Regions from separate parts of the Shewanella sp. CAL98-MNA-CIBAN-0140 genome, predicted to be linked through region 4. Evidence: predicted binding sites of a transcription regulator. Region 4 holds the regulator's gene; each other region holds the start of a gene.
The links. Region 4 encodes LexA, which represses DNA repair genes until DNA is damaged. Its sites were predicted from a motif close to TACTGTATNNNNATACAGTA; they were not measured.

Region 1 (5,330 bases), on a different contig from region 4:
TCATGTCAGGTGTAGTTGCTGATTCTGGTAAGCTGCGGATCAAGCCAGTGCCAACCTGAGTGGCCAATATCGATTTACCTTGACGAATAAGGTATCCACGCTTAAATAATAATTCAATAATCCCAGCACGAGTTGCTTCGGTGCCTAGGCCGTCGGTTTCTTTGAGGATTTTCTTAATTTCACTATCAGTAACATAACGACTAATTCCGGTCATGGCGCCTAATAATGTGGCATCGGTAAAATGCTTCGGCGCTTGAGTCGTTTTCTCCAATAATTCACCACGCAGACAATGCAACACCTGCCCGTTAACCAATGGCGGTAGCGACTGAACGGCATCGTCGTTATCGTCTTCACTGTGAGTTGAACCAGTATTCGCTTGACTGTTATTAGCTTGATTTGCTGTGGCTGCCCGTTTAAAGAGCTGTTTCCAGCCTAAGCTTTTGTCTTGACGCGCTTTAGTGGTAAACAAGCCACCAGCAATCGTCACTTCAACTGCGGTTTCTGCATAAATATAAGCGGGATAAAACTGGGCTAAATATTGCCGCGCAACATGTTGGTACAACTTTGCCTCATTACCTGATAATGCAGCTAAGTTAGCCACTTTCTCGGTAGGCACAATGGCATGGTGAGCATCCACTTTACTGTCATCCCACGCTTTAGATTTAAGCTTGGCATTAGGTGAGTCGCAACCATCAACCAAGGCAGAAACGCCTTTGAGCACAGCATCCAATACTTTCGGTGCCAAAGTATGCTGCTCTTTAGGTAAATAGCGACTGTCTGAGCGCGGATAAGTAATCAATTTATGTTTTTCATACAAACTTTGGCAGGTATCAAGCACCTCTTTCGCCGATAGCCCAAAGCGTTTTGCGGCATCGATTTGCAGTGCTGATAAACTATAAGGTAATGGCGGGTTTTGGCGCTTATCTTTGGCTTCAAGTTTTGTCACTTCAGCGGGTTTACCATTAATGCGGGCAACCACATTTTCGGCTAAGCCTTTAGCTAATACCCGTCCATCTTCGTCCATATAGGGCTGGCAAGCCTCACTAGGCTTCCATTTAGCACTAAAACCTTGTTGCTGATCGGTCAGCAAATGCGCTAACACTTCATAAAAAGGTTTTGGGGTAAATGCAGTAATTTCTTCGTCGCGGCGTACGACTAACCCAAGCAAAGGCGTTTGTACTCGGCCAACTGATAATACCCCCTGATAACCGACCTTACGCCCTTGAATGGTATATGCGCGGGTCATGTTCATGCCATACAGCCAATCAGCACGGCTGCGGGCTAATGCAGAAGTCGATAAAGGAATAAACTCACGATTGCTGCGTAACTGCCCTAGCGCACGTTTGACCGCTTGGGGGTTTAAGTCGCTGATTAACAGCCGCTGTACCTGGTTAAGCTTGTCACCCTTTACGCCCAAATAAGAAATCACTTCATCGACCAGCAACTGCCCTTCTCTATCTGGATCGCCAGCATTAATTATCGATGATGCTTGCTTTACCAGTTTACGCAACACCGTAAGTTGACTGCGCGTTTTGGGTTTGGGCTGCAACTTCCACGTTTGCGGGACAATTGGCAAATGCTCGAGTTTCCACGACTTAAATGCATCATCGTACGCATCAGGCTCGGCTTGCTCTAATAAATGGCCAATACACCATGACACGCAATCACCATTGGCGGCAGTGATATAGCCATCACCTTTTTTATGTGGCTTTGGCAACACATCGGCAATCGCACGACCTAGACTGGGTTTTTCAGCAATATATAAAATCATAATCCACTGTTGGGGCGTTAGCGTTCAATATGACAAACCGAACTGCGCCACTTAACTGTATAAATTTACAGTATAGATTAGCGTTAAATACGCCAAGCTGCAAATATGAAATAATTAACCCCTTATCGGCGTAAATCATTACAATAAAAGCATAACAGCGAAAAGCCTAGAAGCTAGAGCGGACTGCGTCCTGCTAGATCGCTTCGCTGCTATAAAAGCATAACAGCGAAGAACCTAAACCCTAGAACGGACTGCGTCCTGCTAGTTCGCTTCGCGGCTATAAAAGCATAACAGCGAAGAACCTAGACCCTAGAACGGACTCCGTCCTGCTAGATCGCTTCGCTGCTATAACAGCATAACAGCGAAGAACCTAGACCCTAGAACGGACTGCGTCCTGCTAGATCGCTTCGCTGCTATAACAGCATAAAAGCGAAGAACCTAGACCCTAGAACGGACTGCGTCCTGCTAGTTCGCTTCGCGGCTATCAAAGCATAATAGCGAAGAACCTAGACCCAAGAGCGGACTGCGTCCTGCTAGATCGCTTCGCTGCTATAAAAGCATAACAGCAAAAAGCCTAGACCCTAGAACGGACTGCGTCCTGCTAGTTCGCTTGATATCGATCTTTATCGCTCGTCATCGCTTGTTATCGCTCTTATAGCCTCTAGCAGCGAAGCGTCCTAGTATCTAGGCATCTAGGCGCAGCGTTCGCTTGTTATCACTCTTATAGCCTCTAGCCGCGAAGCGTCCTAGCCTCTAGGCCTTAAAGCAAAAAAAACCAGCATCAATATGCTGGTTTTTTATCACTAACAAACAGTGGTTAACTTATGGATGACACTCATTGTGCATTTCTAAATTAGTGCCTATGTCCTTTGAGCGATTTGCTTTGGCATCATCGTTACGTAGTTGGGTTAAATGATCCAAGTAAGCTTGATCAACGTCATTGGTAATATAATGACCGTCGAACACTGATGTTTCAAAACGCTTAATCTCTGGATTTTCCATTCTTACTGCTTCAATTAAGTCGCTCAAGTCTTGGAAAATAATGCCATCGGCACCAATGATTTTGGCAATTTCGTCAGCATCACGACCATGAGCAATCAACTCATTAGAGGTCGGCATATCAATTCCGTACACGTTAGGAAAACGGATTTCAGGGGCTGCTGAAGCAAAATACACTTTCTTTGCCCCGGCTTCACGCGCCATTTCAATGATCTGCTCAGACGTGGTGCCACGAACGATTGAATCATCAACCAGTAATACGTTTTTACCTTTGAACTCAGTATTAATTGCGTTCAATTTACGACGTACTGATTTTTTACGTTCTTGCTGACCTGGCATGATAAACGTACGACCAATATAACGGTTTTTAACAAAACCTTGACGGTACGGTAAATCCATACAACGAGCAATTTCTAATGCGATATCGCACGATGTCTCTGGAATAGGAATAACGACATCAATGTCATGGTCTTCCCATTCTTTCTTAATTTTTTCGCCTAACTTAGCGCCCATGTTTACGCGACTGGCATACACAGAGATTTTGTCGATGCTCGAATCTGGACGAGCAAAATAAACGAATTCAAAAATACACGGAGCATAGCTTGGGTCTACAGCACATTGACGGGTAAATAACTGGCCATCAAGTGAAATATAAACAGCCTCACCAGGTGCTACGTCACGCATCACTTCAAAACCGACGGCATCCAAAGCAACACTTTCTGAAGCAACCATATACTCAGTACCAGTTGCGGTTTCATGCTTACCCAGTACCAAAGGACGAATACCAAATGGATCGCGGAACGCTACTAGGCCTTGGCCGATGATCATTGCCACTACCGCATAAGCACCACGGGTTTGCGCATGCACTTTGGCAACCGCATCAAACACTTCATCGGCACTTAAGGTTAAACTGCGCGTCTCTTGTAACTCATCGGCTAACAGGTTTAACAAGATTTCGGAGTCAGAGGTGGTGTTAACATGACGACGTTTTCTGACGAGGCTTTCCGCCAGATCAAGCGTATTGGTCAAGTTACCGTTATGCGCTAACGAAATACCAAATGGCGAGTTAACATAAAACGGTTGCGCCTCTGATGCACTCGAGCTGCCCGCGGTTGGATAACGAACATGTCCAATACCGGCATTACCTTGTAAACGCTGCATATGTTTAGGTTCAAACACATCTTTGACTAAGCCGTTTGCTTTACGTAAACGAAACGCATTCATGTCAACAGTCACAATACCTGCTGCGTCTTGACCACGATGTTGAAGCACAGTCAGCGCATCATAAATGGTCTGATTAACTGTTGATTTTCCTACTATTCCGACGATACCACACATGGGTAAGGTTCCTCACTGTAAAGTGTTTTATGATTATATTTTGGGTACAAAGCTTGAGGTATTTTCGACATAGTCAAAAAACCACTGAATAACCACGCCAAATTCAGGTACAAGTACAGAATCCTGCCACCATTTCGTGTCAGGGAATGCCGTAAAAGCATCCATAAAAAACAGTAATGCGCTAACAATTAACGCGCCACGAATGGCACCAAAACACAGGCCTAAAACACGGTCTGTGCCCGATAAGCCTGTTTTGGCCACTAACTGGCCTAACAAATAATTAACGAGTGCCCCTAGGATCAGGGTAATGATAAAAAGAATGGCAATCGCGACACCGTTTCTGACTAACTCGTCCTGCATTTGGGTTAAATGAGCAGCAAGATCAAGATAAAACTGGCTAGCAATAAAGAAAGCGGCAAACCAAACCACAAGAGACATGGCTTCTTTGGCAAATCCGCGGATCAAACTAATAATAGTTGATAACCCGATGACAATAATAATTGCGTAATCAATCCAAACCATGGAGATGGGGATCCGGTATAGGGTTCAAGACGGCGAGATTCTAACAGAGACAGAGATGTTTCTCACCTCTGATTGCACAAATTATTCTTGCGTGATTAAGAACAATCAAATTGTAAATATTAATCACCCAAGCATAATACCGTCTGAATAGGTTATTGTTCCTGTGGATTATAGGCTACGATTTTGCCTTTTAATCCGGTTAATTTGAATATAGGTTGCTGACGAGCTTTAAGTTTTTCTTCTGACACTTCAGGGCCTACAAATACTCGGGTTAATTTTCCTTCAACAGGTACTTTAGGCAGTGTATAAGCATTAAATCCTGCCTTACGTAGTTGAATAATTAAGGCTTTTACATTGGTAATATTATTAAAACCGCCTAATTGCAACGTAAAACCAGCCGTAACGGGTGATTTAGTTTTATTAGCAACGGGTGTTTCAGGCTTTTTTACTGCCGCAGTGGTTGCCGCTGACGGTTTAACCACTTGATTCACTTTTTTAGTTGGTTCTGCTTCACCTAATTCAACAATATCGTTACTGAGATCTTGAGGTTCAGCAATCGTTAACACTTGGAATTCTTCCGCGGGTTCGGCGATGTTGGCAGAACTGGCTCGATTTGAAGCACTTGATTGAACGGGACGTAAAGGAATTTCAGTGAACTCCTCAACCACCTGAGGTTTTTTACCGTCTAATAAATCGGGTA
Region 2 (5,330 bases), on a different contig from region 4:
AGGAAGAAGTGTTTTTTTCACGTAAAGCCCTCAAAGGCTGCGAAAAATCTCGCAACCGCATGATCGAAAGCAACCTTCGCCTTGTCGTTAAAATTTCCAGAAGATATAACAATCGTGGTTTAGCGCTACTCGATCTTATCGAAGAAGGTAACTTAGGTTTAATCAGAGCGGTAGAAAAATTTGACCCTGAACGTGGTTTCCGATTCTCCACTTATGCAACATGGTGGATTAGACAAACCATCGAACGAGCGATAATGAACCAGACTCGCACTATCCGTTTACCCATCCATATTGTTAAAGAATTAAATGTGTACTTGCGCACAGCAAGACAACTTGCTCAAAAACTTGACCATGAACCTACCGCAGAAGAGATTGCCGAAAAATTAGATGTATCCACTGGTGATGTCAGTCGCATGTTAAAACTAAATGAAAGAATTACCTCGGTAGACTCGCCATTTAGTGGCGATAATGAGAAAGCATTAATAGATGTCATTGCTGATGATGATTCCGTCGGTCCAGATTATCGCGTACAAAATGAAGATTTATCTAATTCGATTGTAGAGTGGTTAAATGAGCTTAATACTAAACAACGTGAAGTGCTGGCGAGACGTTTTGGTTTACTCGGATATGAACCTTCAACATTAGAAAATGTCGGTGCTGAAATCGGGTTAACCCGTGAGCGAGTGCGCCAAATTCAAGTTGAAGCTCTCAAACGCTTAAAAGATTTACTTGGCGCGCAAGGGCTTTCAGTTGAAGCATTATTCAGAGACTAATGAATATTGAATCGATAATTGTTCAATAAGTACAGCTTAAGGTTTTGTCGGTATTCGGGTTGAGAACCTATATGAGTGGTTAATACTCCATCTCATGTATTTAGGTTTATCTCGTTAATTTATTTGAGCTTAATCGATGTAAACGTAAGCTCAATCGTTTGTTAAGATAAAAAGTTTGTTAAACAATTTGCCTCACCCCCCCCGATGTTTTTTGACGCCGCGTCCCCACTTTTAGTCCATTTCAGTCTCTCGTTTTTAGTCTCTCATTATTCCTGCTTATTGTGTCAGCCTATCATTGTTGCTGTGCTACATGGTCGCGAAATGCAGTATTGGAGTGGAAGCCTTGGCCGACTTCCACGGTTTCAATAACCTCAACTCGGTATAAGAGATGGGTAAGCTACCAAACGGCATTATTTGTTAACTTACGTTATTTGTTAGCTTACGTTATTTAAACGCTTTAATTCATATAAATAATCTAATGCCTGTTTAGGGGTTAAATCATCAGGATTAATTTGCGCTAACTTGTCCAACACTGGCGACGGCTCTGGTATTGGAGGTAATAAATTCATGCTCACTTGGGTCGGATTTTGCTGTGATAAACTCATGTCACGGTTTTCAAGTTGATGCAGTTTTTGTTTTGCCGCTTTAATGACTGAGGCCGGAACACCTGCGAGCGCCGCAACTTGCAGACCATAACTTTTACTTGCCGCACCTTCTTGTACCGAATGCATAAAAGCAATGGTGTCATCGTGTTCTATGGCATCTAAGTGCACATTAATCACTGACGGTAACAGTTCGGGCAGTTGGGTGAGTTCAAAATAATGAGTGGCAAATAATGTCAGTGCACTAAGGTTTTTAGCGAGATATTCTGCAGCAGACCACGCGAGCGCTAACCCATCATAGGTTGAAGTACCACGGCCTATTTCATCCATCAACACCAAACTGTTTGCGGTTGCATTATGCAAAATGTTGGCGGTTTCGGTCATTTCAACCATGAAGGTTGAGCGACCCGATGCCAAATCATCAGAGGCACCAATGCGGGTAAAAATACGGTCAATCTCACCTATTTGAGCAGAATCTGCGGGCACAAAACAGCCAATGTGTGCCATTAATGTAATGAGCGCCACTTGACGCATATAGGTTGATTTACCGCCCATATTAGGACCGGTAACGATTAGCATTTGCCGTTGCGGTGTTAAAGCGACAGGGTTAGCAATAAACGCCGCTTGGCTGACTCGTTCAACCACTGGGTGGCGACCCGCATCAATATGAATACCAGTTTCGTGAGTCATTTGCGGACATTGGTAATTAAAGGTCTGGGCACGTTCTGCAAAATTACTCAATATATCAAGTTCTGCAGCAGCAGTAGCAAACTGCTGTAACTCTTGTAATTTTGGCAGTAATAAGTCAAACAGCTGTTCCCAAAGTTGTTTTTCAAGTGCGAGTGCTTTTCCCTGACTTGAGAGTACTTTTTCTTCGTATTCTTTCAACTCTGGGGTGATATAACGCTCAGTCCCTTTAAGTGTTTGGCGGCGTTGATAACTCAGTGGCACTCTGTCTGACTGTAAACGGCTCACTTCAATATAGTAACCATGGACGCGGTTATAACCCACTTTTAAGGTATTAATCCCTGTTTGTTGTTTCTCGCGAGCTTCAAGTTCGATTAAATAATCACTTGCCCCTTCACTTAACTTTCGCCATTCGTCTAATTCATTATTGTAGCCAGTACGGATAACGCCACCATCACGAATTAACATGGGCGGATTGTCTACAATAGCGCGTGCTAATAGGTCGTGTTGTTGTGGGAATTCACCTAATAATTGGACTAATGTACTCAATCGAGGTTGCTGGCATACCGCTAAGGTTTGCTGGATCTCAGGCAGAAGTGTTAATGCTTGCTTTAAACGTGAAAAGTCACGTGGTCTGGCGCTGCGTAGTGCCAAACGTGCCATAATACGTTCAATATCACCTAAGCTTTTTAGCTGTTCATGTAGCGTCTGATATAAGTCTCGCTCAATCAATTCGCTGACAGCGTTATGGCGATATTGAATCGTTTGGCGATGTCGTAATGGTTCGTGGATCCAGCGCTGTAACATGCGGCTTCCCATAGGGGTTGCGGTATTATCTAATACCCACGTAAGAGTGTTCTCACGTCCGCCAGACAAGTTTTGTGTTAATTCTAAGTTACGTCGAGTCGCGGCATCTAAAATTATCGATTCCGATTGATTAAAACGTACAATGGCGTTGATATGTGGCAACGCCATTTTTTGAGTATCTTTTACATACTGCATTAAACAACCTGCAGCTTGTAACGCCAATCGAGCATCACTCATCCCAAAACCATGTAAATCTTTGGTGCCAAATTGACTGAGCAGTAAATTCACACAAGTATCGTACTCAAACTCCCATTCTGGACGGCGACGAATGCCTTTCATATTATTGATTAATAACATGTCAGTAAAATCTTCACTGTAAAGTAATTCGGCAGGATTCGTGCGTTGTAATTCAGCTTCTAATGCTTCACGGGTGGGTAACTCTGCAACCACAAAACGACCTGATGAAATATCCAGTGTGGCATATCCAAATCCGTTTTTACCTTGATAAAGTGCCGCCAGTAAATTGTCTTGTTTTTCTTGCAGTAGGGCTTCGTCGGTTAGAGTGCCTGGAGTGACAATACGCACGACTTGGCGTTCTACTGGACCTTTTGATGTTGCGGGGTCACCAATTTGCTCACAAATGGCCACAGACTGACCTATGTTAACTAATTTTGCTAAATAGCCCTCAACGGCATGATAGGGAATACCTGCCATGGGAATAGGATCGCCGCCACTTTTCCCGCGAGCGGTGAGAGAAATGCCCAACATTTCAGAAGCGCGTTTAGCATCATCGTAAAACAGTTCATAAAAATCACCCATCCGATAAAACAATAACATATCAGCATGAGCAGCTTTTAAGCTCAAATACTGACGCATCATCGGGGTGTGTTTTTCTAAATCGCTGGTATCAATTACTGTCATTATGAACACTTCACTATTTAATCAATCTTAGGGGGCGTAATTTTATGGGGCTAATCTTAACAATATTTGTCCCCAGCGTATAAATAGATTCATAATAAAAAGTATATCTGGATAAAATATTGATGTGAAAAGGCAATTATCACAGGTTAAAAAATAAATTGCGCTCAGCACTTGATACTGTATGACTATACAGTATACTGATGAACATACTGAAATGGTTTACATCATTTCACCTAAGTCAAAACAGCATTTTACTAAACGTATTGAATGCCTTAGAGGGTTTTATAATGAAGGTTGATCCAAATAAAGAGAAAGCACTTGCCGCCGTTTTAAGTCAGATTGAAAAGCAATTTGGTAAAGGCTCAATTATGAAGTTGGGCGAAGATCGCACAATGGATGTTGAAACTATCTCTACCGGTTCACTTTCATTGGATGTCGCTCTAGGTGCGGGTGGTTTGCCACTGGGACGTATCGTTGAAGTCTACGGCCCAGAGTCATCAGGTAAAACGACGTTAACTCTGGAAGTGATTGCAGCGGCGCAACGCGAAGGTAAAACCTGTGCGTTTATTGATGCTGAGCATGCACTTGACCCTATTTATGCCAAAAAGCTAGGCGTAGATATTGATAACTTACTTTGTTCACAGCCAGACACCGGTGAGCAAGCATTAGAAATTTGTGATGCGTTAACCCGCTCTGGTGCTGTCGACGTTATTGTGGTCGATTCTGTTGCAGCGTTAACGCCAAAAGCTGAAATTGAAGGTGAAATTGGTGATTCGCATATGGGCCTAGCCGCTCGTATGATGAGCCAAGCAATGCGTAAACTTGCTGGTAACCTCAAGCAATCTAATACTTTGCTTATTTTCATTAACCAAATTCGGATGAAAATTGGTGTTATGTTCGGTAGTCCAGAAACGACTACTGGTGGTAACGCGCTTAAGTTCTACGCTTCAGTTCGTTTAGATATTCGTCGTATAGGTGCAATTAAAGAGGGCGACGAAGTCGTGGGTAATGAAACCCGCGTTAAAGTGGTTAAAAACAAAATTGCCGCTCCATTCAAGCAAGCTGAATTTCAAATTCTTTATGGACAAGGTATTAATCGTACCGGTGAGTTAGTTGACTTAGGCGTTGCTCATAAGCTGGTTGATAAAGCGGGTTCTTGGTACAGTTACAAAGGCGAAAAAATTGGTCAAGGCCGCTCTAATGCGGGTAAGTTTCTAACTGAAAACCCAGCCATTGCCAGTGAAATCAATACCACTCTTCGTGCTATGTTATTGAACGGTGGTGCTAATGCATCAGGCTCAAAAACTGAAAATGATGAGAATGTCGATCTTGAAACTGGCGAGGTATTCTAAGCCAGTCAGTCAAATATATCGCGGTAGCGCATCTTGCGCGCCGCGAATATTCCCGCCATGAAATATCCTGTAAGTACATACGCACTTAATGATGTTCCTAATGATGAGTCAGTATAATGACCCTAACAATAGTGATTAGCAGTTAACGATCCTATCACTTCAATATGTTTTTTATCATTGAGTACATG
Region 3 (5,330 bases), on a different contig from region 4:
TTTATAACGCACTTGTGCACCATTACTGACACCAGTATGGGTATTGGCAACGACAGTTAGCTCAATTTTGTCTTCACTGAGTAAGTCTGGTGCACCTGAAGCCAGTTCAAATTGCATCGCCTCAGTTGATGCCTGGCTACCAGGCAAAACATTAATCACACTTCCTGTAACGAGTCGACTGACGTGTTTGACACCTTTTAATGATATTTCGGGACCACTTAACCAAAACTGACTATCTTTGGCAATTAACGCTTTGTACTGGTAGTTAACTCGAGCAATGAATTGAACCCCGGTTGGCGTTAAGGATTTTTTCTCAATTTGACCAATAGCAATACCACGGTAGATGATAGCTGTCCCTTCGCTGACATCCTCACCATTTGCCGCAGTTAGGCTAAAATCAATTCCACCGAGAGCCGTTTGTTGATCTTCATACAGGGTATATTCATCGCCATTTACCGCTTTTTCGGTATCAGTGCCACTATCAAAACTAATTCCGCCTGCTAAAATTGACGCAATACTTTCGGTACTGACTTTGATGCCAGCTAATGAGGCATCAATCTTTAACCCCGAGACATTCCAAAAGTGGGAATCTTTATTGACTAAATGAGCATATTGCTCTTGAACAAATGCGCTGATAATAATTTGCTTGTTGCCGTGTAGACGGTAGCTGACCACACTGCCGACAGGCGCTTGACGGAAAAATACTGGCGAGCCAACATCAATAGATCCCAGTCGAGGTGATTTTAGCTCGATCATGAGCCCTTCAATGCCGGGGAGGATTGCTGGCGCTTCTCGCTCAGCTTCGAATTCGGTTGCAGAGCGCCCATCTCCTGGCTGAATGGCAATATAATTGCCTGAAAATAAGGTGTCTAATCCTTCGACTCCAGTAATACTCGCTTTGGGTTTGACTAACCAAAAAAGAGTATTTTTGTTTAAAAATGGATCGGCGCGATAATCCATTACCACTTTGACGTTAACCCCTCTGAGATCATCATCAATACCAATGTCGGTGACTTTACCTACCGACAAACCTTGGTATTTTACCAAGGTTTTACCAATATCGATCCCGGCGGCACTGGGGAAGTGGATCAAAACGTCAATGCCGGACTCATTAATGCTTTTTACTCCTAACCAAGCACCTAATATTAAGGCGACAACAGGCAATAACCATATTGGCGAGAATAATTTTTTCTTCACAACTTTAGGCGATTCAATTTGTGTCATTAGTGTGTTCCAAGCGGTCCCAGAGTAAACGAGTATCTAACACTCTTGCCGCGAGTTGAGTCAGTAAGATTACTAACGCAAACGCGGTAGCGGCAGGTGCAGGTTTTGCGTCTAATAGTTGCCCCATATTGACTAGGGCAACTGTTAATGAAATCACGAATAAATCAAGCATTGACCAACGGCCAATCCATTCAATGATATGAAAACCCACCATCAATTTTCTTTTTGATACTGGAAGGTTAAAGCTGATAGCCGTTAAATAGGTGGCCAAACCAATAATTTTTAGCCAAGGCACTAATATACTGGCAGTAAACACAATAATAGCAATCGGGAACATGCCCGTTTTGACCAGATGGCTAATACCACTAAAAATAGTGTCATGGGTAACCTCTCCCCGATTTGTCAGGAGGGTTATTGGGTAGATATTGGCGACAACAAGTAAAATTGTTGCGGTAACCAGTAAAGCCCAACTTTGCTGAATGCTGGCATAATTTCGACTACTTAACTGGCTAAAACAGCGTCGACAATGACTACTCGTCGTCAGATTAACCTTGCGACAAACGGGACATAAACATAAGCCCATTTTTTTCCCCTGCAAATGCGTGGGAGTATTCGCGGTCGGCGCGTCTTTAAACTCATCAACCGATTCGGTAGGGAGCAAGGTCGGTTTATCTGGGGGTGCAATAGGAAGATTAGTCATCAACATAACCCCACATATGTTCTAGGTTATATTCACGTTGTAAAAATAAAATGATGATAAACAACATCGTAAAACAGAAGGTACCCATACCGAAATACACATCTGAAAAATCAGATAATTGGAATGCCGACACTAAAAAGCTAATCACATAAATTTCTAACATGGTCATTTGCGATATTAAGCCATGGTTTTTTAACAATGTGGTGTACGCTCTTTGCCAAAATGAACTGTGTAATTTTAGCTTTACAACGACAACCTGAGTCAGAATCGACAATATTAATAATCCAGGGGCGATAACAGCCGCAACCATGACGGCTAAGCCGACAACCCAATAACCTTCAGACCAAACTGTCACCGCGGCATGCATGACTGTTGTCGTGCGGACACTGCCAAGAAAGTGAATTTCTAATACAGGTAATAAATTGGCCGGAATAAAGATAACTAATGCTGCAATGCATAACGCCAGCATGCCATTAATAGAACAATAAGGAGAATCATAAAGAGCAGTATGACAACGAGGACAAAGCGCTCTAGCACTAGAGGGCAAGGCTCGTTTTCTCACCGCCAAATCACATGATTGGCATAACGTTATAGAATCATGATCATCAAATTCATGCATGAAGAATTAGTCTAATCCATTGTGAAACACATTATTGGGTAGCGAAGAGTTAAGCCTCTCTGCTTTGCCTTATATTGGCAGATAAATGAGTCTGTTGTTCAACAATCTCAATTTTCTGTGTTTGATAATATCAGAATAATCAGAACACTTGCATCATAAGTTAACTATGTGAGATTCTATGCACTGTATATAAAAACAGTGAGGATTACATCATGGCAGTGATAACCCAATTTGTCGTGGTCAGAGAAGGGGTGGAGAAGATGACATTTATATCGAAGAAAGAGGCTGATGCCTACGATAAGATGCTTGATATTTCCGATAACCTGGTGCCGTTTCTTATTAAGGCGGACCTCGGACTTGATGAAAATAAATGCGAACAACTGGCATTTTATCTAGCAAACAATAAAGATGAGCTTTCTAACTTGCTAAAAGGCATCGTACAGGTTAAAAACGCTCCTACAGCCAAAACCAAAAAGACTGCGGCTAAAAATACACCACTAGAATAGCGGCGTTAATCACTCTGTTTTCGAGTGAATGTCAGCTTAAGGAATGGAAATGAAAACCGAATTTTACCAAACATTAAATCGTCAAGCACAAGCTTTACTTGAAGGCGAAGATGATTTAATTGCGGCAATGGCAAATTTTTCAGCGTTGCTAAACGACAACTTAGCAGACCTCAACTGGGCTGGTTTTTATATCAAGCGTGGTGAGCAATTAGTACTAGGGCCTTTTCAAGGTAAAGTGGCTTGTACCCGTATCATTATGGGTAAAGGTGTATGTGGCACTGCTGCAGCGGAAAATAAAACCCAACGAGTGGCAGACGTGCATCAATTTGACGGCCATATAGCATGTGATTCTGCCAGTAACTCAGAAATAGTGATCCCTGTTAGACACGGCCATGAGGTTGTGGCAGTGTTAGATATCGACAGCCCATTATTGAATCGATTCGATCAAGATGATCAAATTGGTTTAGAATATATGGTAAAAAGCTTCGAAACTTGCCTATTTGGTTAAATAGCGAACAATTTTGATTAAATCATGGTCGCATTCGCTGTCGCGGGCTTTATAATATGCCGCTGTACGCATTTGTGCTGGATTTACTGATGATCGATGATTAAGCTGACAGTAAGTTTGGTTAAATTGTTAAGGTTTGTTTCTATGACTTTAGCAAACGAGCGGATAGTGATATTTTGTACGTTGAGCCTTAACAGTAAGGTTTAACGAAAGATGAACGACTGCATGGCAAATCTAATGCCGCATAATCAGTCCCTTTATTAACGTGGAAGTAAAAATGGAATCAACAGACAAGTTGACCGACACCAACGCAATTTTAGCGTATTTATATGAAACCTTTCCTTTATGCTTTATTGCTGAAGGCGAAACTAAACCATTAAAAATTGGTTTGTTTCAAGACTTGGCTGAACGGTTAGCTGATGATTCTAAAGTCAGTAAAACACAATTACGTGTAGCGCTTCGTCGTTACACAAGCAGCTGGCGCTACTTGAAAGGCGTTAAAGCGGGTGCCAAACGTATCGATCTTGAAGGTAATGAATGTGCTGAGTTAGAACAAGAACACATCGACCATGCTATTCTTACACTGAAAGAAAGCCAAGAGAAAGCCAAAGCCAAGCGTCAAGCGTTAGCGCCTAAAAAGCCTGCTAAGAAAGTTGCGCCTAAACGTGCTCCAGTGGTTAAGAAAGAACGTCCAGCTGCAGTAGTTGCGCCAGTCATTAAACTTGTGCCTGCAAAGCTTGAAGATTTGAAACAAAAGCAACGTGTGAATGTTAAATTAGGAGCCACACCAGTACCCGGTGTTGTGACTGATATTAATAAAGAAGATGTGCTTGTTCAGTTAGATACTGGCTTATCCATCAAAGTACGTGCCGAACACATACTATTATAGAAAATTTAAGGAGTACTTGTTGATGCGAAAACTTACCTTGGCCGCGTCAATTGCCTGTTTATTTGTCGGCTTTTCGGCATGGGCAATTTCACCAACGATTCAAATCAGCGAGTTACCTAAACTAGCACAAGAGCCACAGCATAAAGTGGCTAGCAAGCGAGTAACAACTTTGTTTACTCGCTCGCATTATCACCGTTTTAATCTCGATAATGCATTTTCTGAACAAATCTATTCTCGCTTTCTTGAGCAGCTTGATTATCGCCGTAATGTGCTGACTGCGGCAGACATTGCTAGCTTTAGTCAATATCAAAATCTGTTTGATAATATGCTCGAGTCAGGCAATATTAGCGCAGCATTTAAGATGTACGATGTGGTGCAAAAGCGTCGTTATGAACGTTTTTCTTACGCCTTGTCTTTGCTTGATAAAGAATTTGATTTTACCAAAGCAGGCGATTCGTATGAATTTGATCGCAAAGATGCTGCTTGGCCAAAAGATGAAGCCGAAGTTAATGACCTTTGGCGTCAGCGGGTTAAATACGATGCGTTAAACCTAAAGTTAACCGGAAAAAAATGGCCTGACATTGTTGAAGTGCTCGAGAAGCGTTATAACAATGCCATTAAGCGTTTAAGCCAAACCCAAAGTGAAGACGTATTTCAAACCGTGATGAACGCGTTTGCTCGCAGCGTTGAACCTCATACAAGTTATTTATCTCCCCGCAATGCAGAACGTTTCCAAATGGAAATGAACTTAAGCCTCGAAGGCATTGGTGCTGTGTTACAAATGGATGATGACTATACCGTTATCAAAAGTTTAGTAGCCGGAGGCCCGGCCGCAAACAGTGAAAAGTTATCACCTGAAGATCGAATTGTCGGTGTTGGCCAAA
Region 4 (5,330 bases):
GTAAAATCCAAAAACTCCAGTTGTTCATCCGCGGTAGTGCCATGTCTGGCGCACCGATCATCATTGGAATTAACCAGTTAGCTAATCCAGTAAAAGCTGGCATTACCGCGCCAAAGACCATAATAAGACCATGAACTGTGGTCATCTGATTAAAAAAGTTAGGTTCGACTAGCTGTAATCCCGGCTGAAATAACTCAGCTCGAATGACCATAGCCATCGCACCGCCAGTTAGAAACATAATGAAACTAAACCATAAATACAGCGAGCCGATATCTTTATGGTTAGTGGTGAGTAGCCAGCGCATTAGCCCTTTCGGCGCTCCGTGATGATGATCATCATGAGCGGTAGCAATTGTATCGTGCGTTGTTGTGCTCATTGTTTTCCCCTACTGTCCATGGCTAGCGACATCGGCAGCTTGCACCGCCTCGTCAGAATTATTGCCCCACGCATTGCGCTCATAAGTAATCACTGCCGCCATTTTTTGAGGGCTGAGTTGACTACTAAATGCTTGCATTGCGGTGCCTGGTTTGCCGTGCATAACGATATCGATATGTCCGCTAACCGGTCCGCTAACGACAGGGCTGCCAATAAGTGAAGGGAAAGCGCCGGGTAAACCAGCGCCAGAGGCCTGGTGACATGCAGCACAAACAGTGGCATAAACCTGCTCACCTTCAGCTATTAATTGCTCCAAGGTTAAGGTGGGCAGATCTGCCGCTGCAACAACTTCAGGTGTCACAACCTTGGCAACGGCTTCTATAGCTTGAGTGGTTTTTTCTGTGGCCGCATCGGTAATGTCTGTCGTTGTTGCGGCAATGGTACTTGCTGCATCGGCTACGACCTCGATCGGCTCAGTGCTTGACGCGTTACTACTTGAGAAGTTACCCACATCAGCTGCTTGAACAACATCGCCACTGTTGTTGCCCCAAGCATTTCGCTCAAAGGTAATCACTGCGGCAATTTCTATGGCGCTAAGTTGCTTGGCAAAGGCTTGCATTGCGGTGCCTGGTTTACCGTTTAATACAATATTGAGGTGATCGTCAACAGGGCCTTTTATGATAGGACTGCCAATCAATGATGGGAATACACCGGGAAGACCCGCCCCATTAGGTTGGTGACAAGCGGCGCACCGCGCTATGTACACTTGCTCGCCCTGCGTGTTTAGTTCTTCAAGGGACAAGGTTTGTGACATTGATGCGGCTGCAGCGACTGCAGCATTATTGGCCAGTTGTTTTTGTTCAACTAACCAATTATCAAAATCAGTCTCCGATAAGGCTTGTACCACAATAGGCATAAATCCATGGTCTTTACCGCATAACTCAGCACATTGACCGCGATAAGTTCCAGGCTTATCAATACGAGTCCAGGCTTCGTTGATAAAGCCTGGGTTGGCATCTTTTTTAACCGCGAAAGCGGGTACCCACCATGAGTGGATAACATCATCAGATGTCATCAAGAAACGCACCTTTTGATTGATGGGCAGTACTAGCGGCTTATCGACTTCAAGGAGGTAATTTTCGCCTTTGGCCTCACGGCCATCAATTTGCTCTCTGGGGGTGGATAATGAGCTGTAAAATTCGATGTCTTTATCAAAATAGCTGTAGTGCCATTTCCACTGTGACCCAGTAATTTTGATGGTCAGATCGGCATCGCTGGGATCTTCCATGGCAATTAAGGTTTTAGTGGCTGGAATAGCCATTCCGATTAAGATAATGAAAGGGATGACGGTCCAAGCAATTTCCACTTTGGTACTTTCGTGAAAATTGGCCGCAACGGCACCTTTTGATTTGCGGTGATAAATCATCGAATAAATCATGATCCCAAACACCACTAACCCAATAGCACAACAGATGTAAAGAATCGTCATATGGAGGTCATAAACCTTACCACTGATATCCGTCACGCCTTGGGTCATGTTGAGGGGCATTTCTGTTGCCCCAAGCGGAAGTGCTACCCACACAACCAATAAAAAATACAACCATTGCTTCACAAGACTACTCCCCTGCTAATTGCAAAATAGCAACTACAAAGAAAAGTCACACAGTAAATCTCAGCTCTATGCAAACTCTTCGGTTCCCGAAAAAAGCTTGATGAACTCAAAGTACTCTGGTGGTTGTATACAGACTGTCTACGCTTTTATTGTTAGCTGTGCACCACGCTTGTACCTACGACTGAACTTATCAATTTCTATTTGGATTATTTGTCTGACAGTAATCTTGATTACTGTCATTTTATCCAATTAAAGATGAAGAATGTTTCATCCTTGTTAACCACATTACTTGTAGATTAAACATTGATCAAGATCACTTTGTTGGTAAATAGGCTAAAAAAAGATGAAAAAAAGCCCTGAATTCAATGCAGGGCTTGGTAATTAAGGATTTATGCTTAGTGAAATGAGCAAAAATTACCTGCTCCACTTGTTAATGTAGAGTTAACAAGTTGATGTTTGTGAGGTAAGTGAGCATTCACATTTTCAATTACCACGCCTAATGCTCGCGCGCTCTTAGCGACAATTTCCAATCGACGACTATCGCGAGCATCGAGTGAACTTGTCCAAGTAACCACTGCACTAGAAGTTCCGCTCGTGAGAGCTTTTTCCATGGCCCATAATGTTTCGACTTCATCTTTGGTGTGCACCAGTAAAATACGATCCATTCTCACTCCAGCACTGGCCAGCATATGCTTATAGCCTATGTGAGGTGGACTAATTAATACAATCCATCTGCCTTGTTGGCTCAACGTCGCCAGTTGGCTACACAATTGACTCAGTTCTGCTTCACCTTGGGTGACAGTTTGTAATGTTTGAATGGTTTGGTTGCCATGCAGATCTGTTTCAGTTAAATCTACCCATAAGCCTGGGTGACGTGGCGCTACGCCCATTAGTTTGTTCATGACCAATCTCCATTACGGATAACGCCAACTGCAAGCCCTTCGATGGTTAGGCTTTGGCAACTTAAATCTACTTTTATCGGGTTATAATCTTCATTTTCTGCATGCAGATAAATCATATTACCTTTTTGTTCGAATCGTTTTACGGTGACGTCATCATCAACACGCGCCACCACAACCTGACCATTACGCGCTTGTTGCATTTTATGTACAGCGAGCAAGTCGCCTTCTAAAATACCAATGTTTTTCATGCTATCACCACGAACCCGTAATAAAAAATCTGCGGCGGGTTTAAACATATTTGGGTCGACTTGATAATATTGTTCTACATGCTCTTGCGCCAAAATAGGCTCTCCAGCAGCAACTTGTCCAATGAGTGGCAGACCGATTTCAAGCTGTTCTTCATGAGGTAAACGAATACCTCTCGAGGTACCAGGTATGATCTCGATAAAACCTTTTTTGGCTAATGCTTTTAAATGCTCTTCGGCGGCATTAGCACTTTTAAAGCCAAGACGACTCGCAATTTCAGCACGAGTGGGTGGCATACCTGTTTCGGTGATATTGTTTTTAATTAAGTCTAAAATTTCTGCTTGGCGCGGCGTTAACGGTCTCATGATGGTTCCTGTCTTTTTATACAGTGACTGTCATTATACACAGTGTTTTTGTTCGTGCAAGTATTAACCAACTCTTTTTTGAATATTGTTGGTCAAGTATCATTCAACAACCTGTTTCTATTAGTTATTGTGTATTGATTGTCTGATGTTATTTCTGATAGTGAGAACTCAAGCGTAAAGATAAATCGGTCTGATAGTGTAAGCAGGCTGGTTTCTGGTATCCTATACGACAATATTACAGTGGCTTATGTTGCGAAAATAACCATGTCAAAACCAGATTCAATATTTTTACGAGCGTTAAAATGGATTCAAAAATCGATGGTACTCACGGTTGTTGTGCCACATGATCCTTTTGACGATCTTAATTTAGATCCATCTAAACCTCTGATTTATGTTATGAAAACAGAATCAATCAGTGATGCCGCTGCATTAAGCGAAATCACTGAGAGCTTTGGTATGCCCAGTCCATATGAGCCACTGCAATTGGATGGCCTCAAAGTATCACGCATCGTTTGTCTTGAAGGCCGCAAACCGCTTTTTGGTAAACGCGAAAGCGGTGAAAAATTTATTAATAGTTTTACCAGTCTGTTAGCGCTTCATCGTCAATGTCCTGAGTTAGATATTCAGTTGGTGCCTGTGAGCCTTTATTGGGGTCGCACACCGGGTAAAGAAGATGACAGCATGAAAGCGGCTTTTTTTGAAAGGGAAAACCCGACCTGGCTGCGAAAATGGCTAATGATTTTGTTTCTAGGTCGCCACAATTTTGTACAGTTTTCTAATGCATTATCGCTTCGTCTTATGGCTGATGAACACGGTACCGATAAAAGAATTGCTCACAAATTAATCCGTGTTGCGCGAGTGCATTTCCGCCGTCAACGCAAAGTGATGACAGGGCAGCAATTACCGAATCGGCAAGTGCTTTTTGCGTCGTTACTTAAATCTGATGCAATCAAGAAAGCCATTGAAGAAGAGTCGGTAAACAAAAAAGTATCTGTCGAGAAAGCCCGTGAAACCGCCATTGAATACCTTGATGAAATTGCCGCTGACTATTCTGATAGTTTTGTGCGCATTGCCGAGCGCTTCCTCACTTGGTTATGGAACAAATTATACAGTGGTATCAATATCAAAGGTGCAGAACAGATAAGGCAGTTACATCATGACGGCCATGAAATTGTCTATGTGCCTTGTCATCGTAGTCATATGGATTACTTACTGTTGTCATATATTTTGTATTATCAGGGTATGGTTCCACCGCACATTGCTGCCGGTATTAATCTTAACTTTTGGCCTGCTGGGCCTATGTTCCGTCGTGGCGGAGCATTCTTTATCCGTCGTAGTTTTAATGGAAAAAAACTCTATACCGCAGTATTTCGTGAATACTTAGATCAGTTATTTGCTAAGGGCTATTCGGTCGAGTATTTCACTGAAGGTGGTCGTTCTCGTACCGGGCGTTTGCTAGCGCCTAAAACCGGTATGTTAGCGATGACTATTAATAGTGTGTTACGTGGCATTGAACGCCCTGTGACCTTAGTGCCTGTGTATTTAGGTTATGACCATGTGATGGAAGTGGCCACTTACCATAAAGAATTAAGCGGTAAGAAAAAGAAAAAAGAATCTGTTTGGCAGTTATTTGGGGCTCTGCGTAAATTAGGCAATTTTGGCCAAGGTTATGTGAACTTTGGTGAGCCGATTAATTTACAACATTTCTTAAACGAGCAGGCGCCAGAATGGCGTAAAGAGATTGCGAACGATCCTGATCAGAAACCATCATGGTTTACCCCATCGGTCAACTTACTAGCCAATCGTGTAATGACCAATATCAACGGCGCT

Region 1: the regulator LexA is predicted to act here: its motif matches at 1,825-1,844, upstream of AAEY93_RS04575 (DNA topoisomerase III).
Region 2: the regulator LexA is predicted to act here: its motif matches at 3,966-3,985, upstream of recA (recombinase RecA).
Region 3: the regulator LexA is predicted to act here: its motif matches at 2,725-2,744, upstream of AAEY93_RS13470 (YebG family protein).

What each region holds. Positions count from the first base shown of each region.
Region 1 is NZ_JBEOPI010000006.1:4,115-9,444, reverse strand. Features, by position in the region: gene AAEY93_RS04575 (DNA topoisomerase III) at 1-1,771, opposite strand, end outside; gene purF (amidophosphoribosyltransferase) at 2,594-4,108, opposite strand; gene AAEY93_RS04565 (CvpA family protein) at 4,142-4,630, opposite strand; gene AAEY93_RS04560 (SPOR domain-containing protein) at 4,783-5,330, opposite strand, start outside.
Region 2 is NZ_JBEOPI010000047.1:4,321-9,650, reverse strand. Features, by position in the region: gene rpoS (RNA polymerase sigma factor RpoS) at 1-773, shown strand, start outside; gene mutS (DNA mismatch repair protein MutS) at 1,208-3,790, opposite strand; gene recA (recombinase RecA) at 4,078-5,142, shown strand.
Region 3 is NZ_JBEOPI010000024.1:69,295-74,624, reverse strand. Features, by position in the region: gene AAEY93_RS13485 (MlaD family protein) at 1-1,224, opposite strand, end outside; gene AAEY93_RS13480 (paraquat-inducible protein A) at 1,211-1,807, opposite strand; gene AAEY93_RS13475 (paraquat-inducible protein A) at 1,917-2,543, opposite strand; gene AAEY93_RS13470 (YebG family protein) at 2,756-3,049, shown strand; gene msrC (free L-methionine (R)-S-oxide reductase MsrC) at 3,099-3,557, shown strand; gene proQ (RNA chaperone ProQ) at 3,835-4,446, shown strand; gene prc (carboxy terminal-processing peptidase) at 4,469-5,330, shown strand, end outside.
Region 4 is NZ_JBEOPI010000021.1:44,537-49,866, forward strand. Features, by position in the region: gene ctaD (cytochrome c oxidase subunit I) at 1-376, opposite strand, end outside; gene coxB (cytochrome c oxidase subunit II) at 386-1,987, opposite strand; gene AAEY93_RS12235 (cell division inhibitor SulA) at 2,383-2,889, opposite strand; gene lexA (transcriptional repressor LexA) at 2,886-3,500, opposite strand; gene plsB (glycerol-3-phosphate 1-O-acyltransferase PlsB) at 3,765-5,330, shown strand, end outside.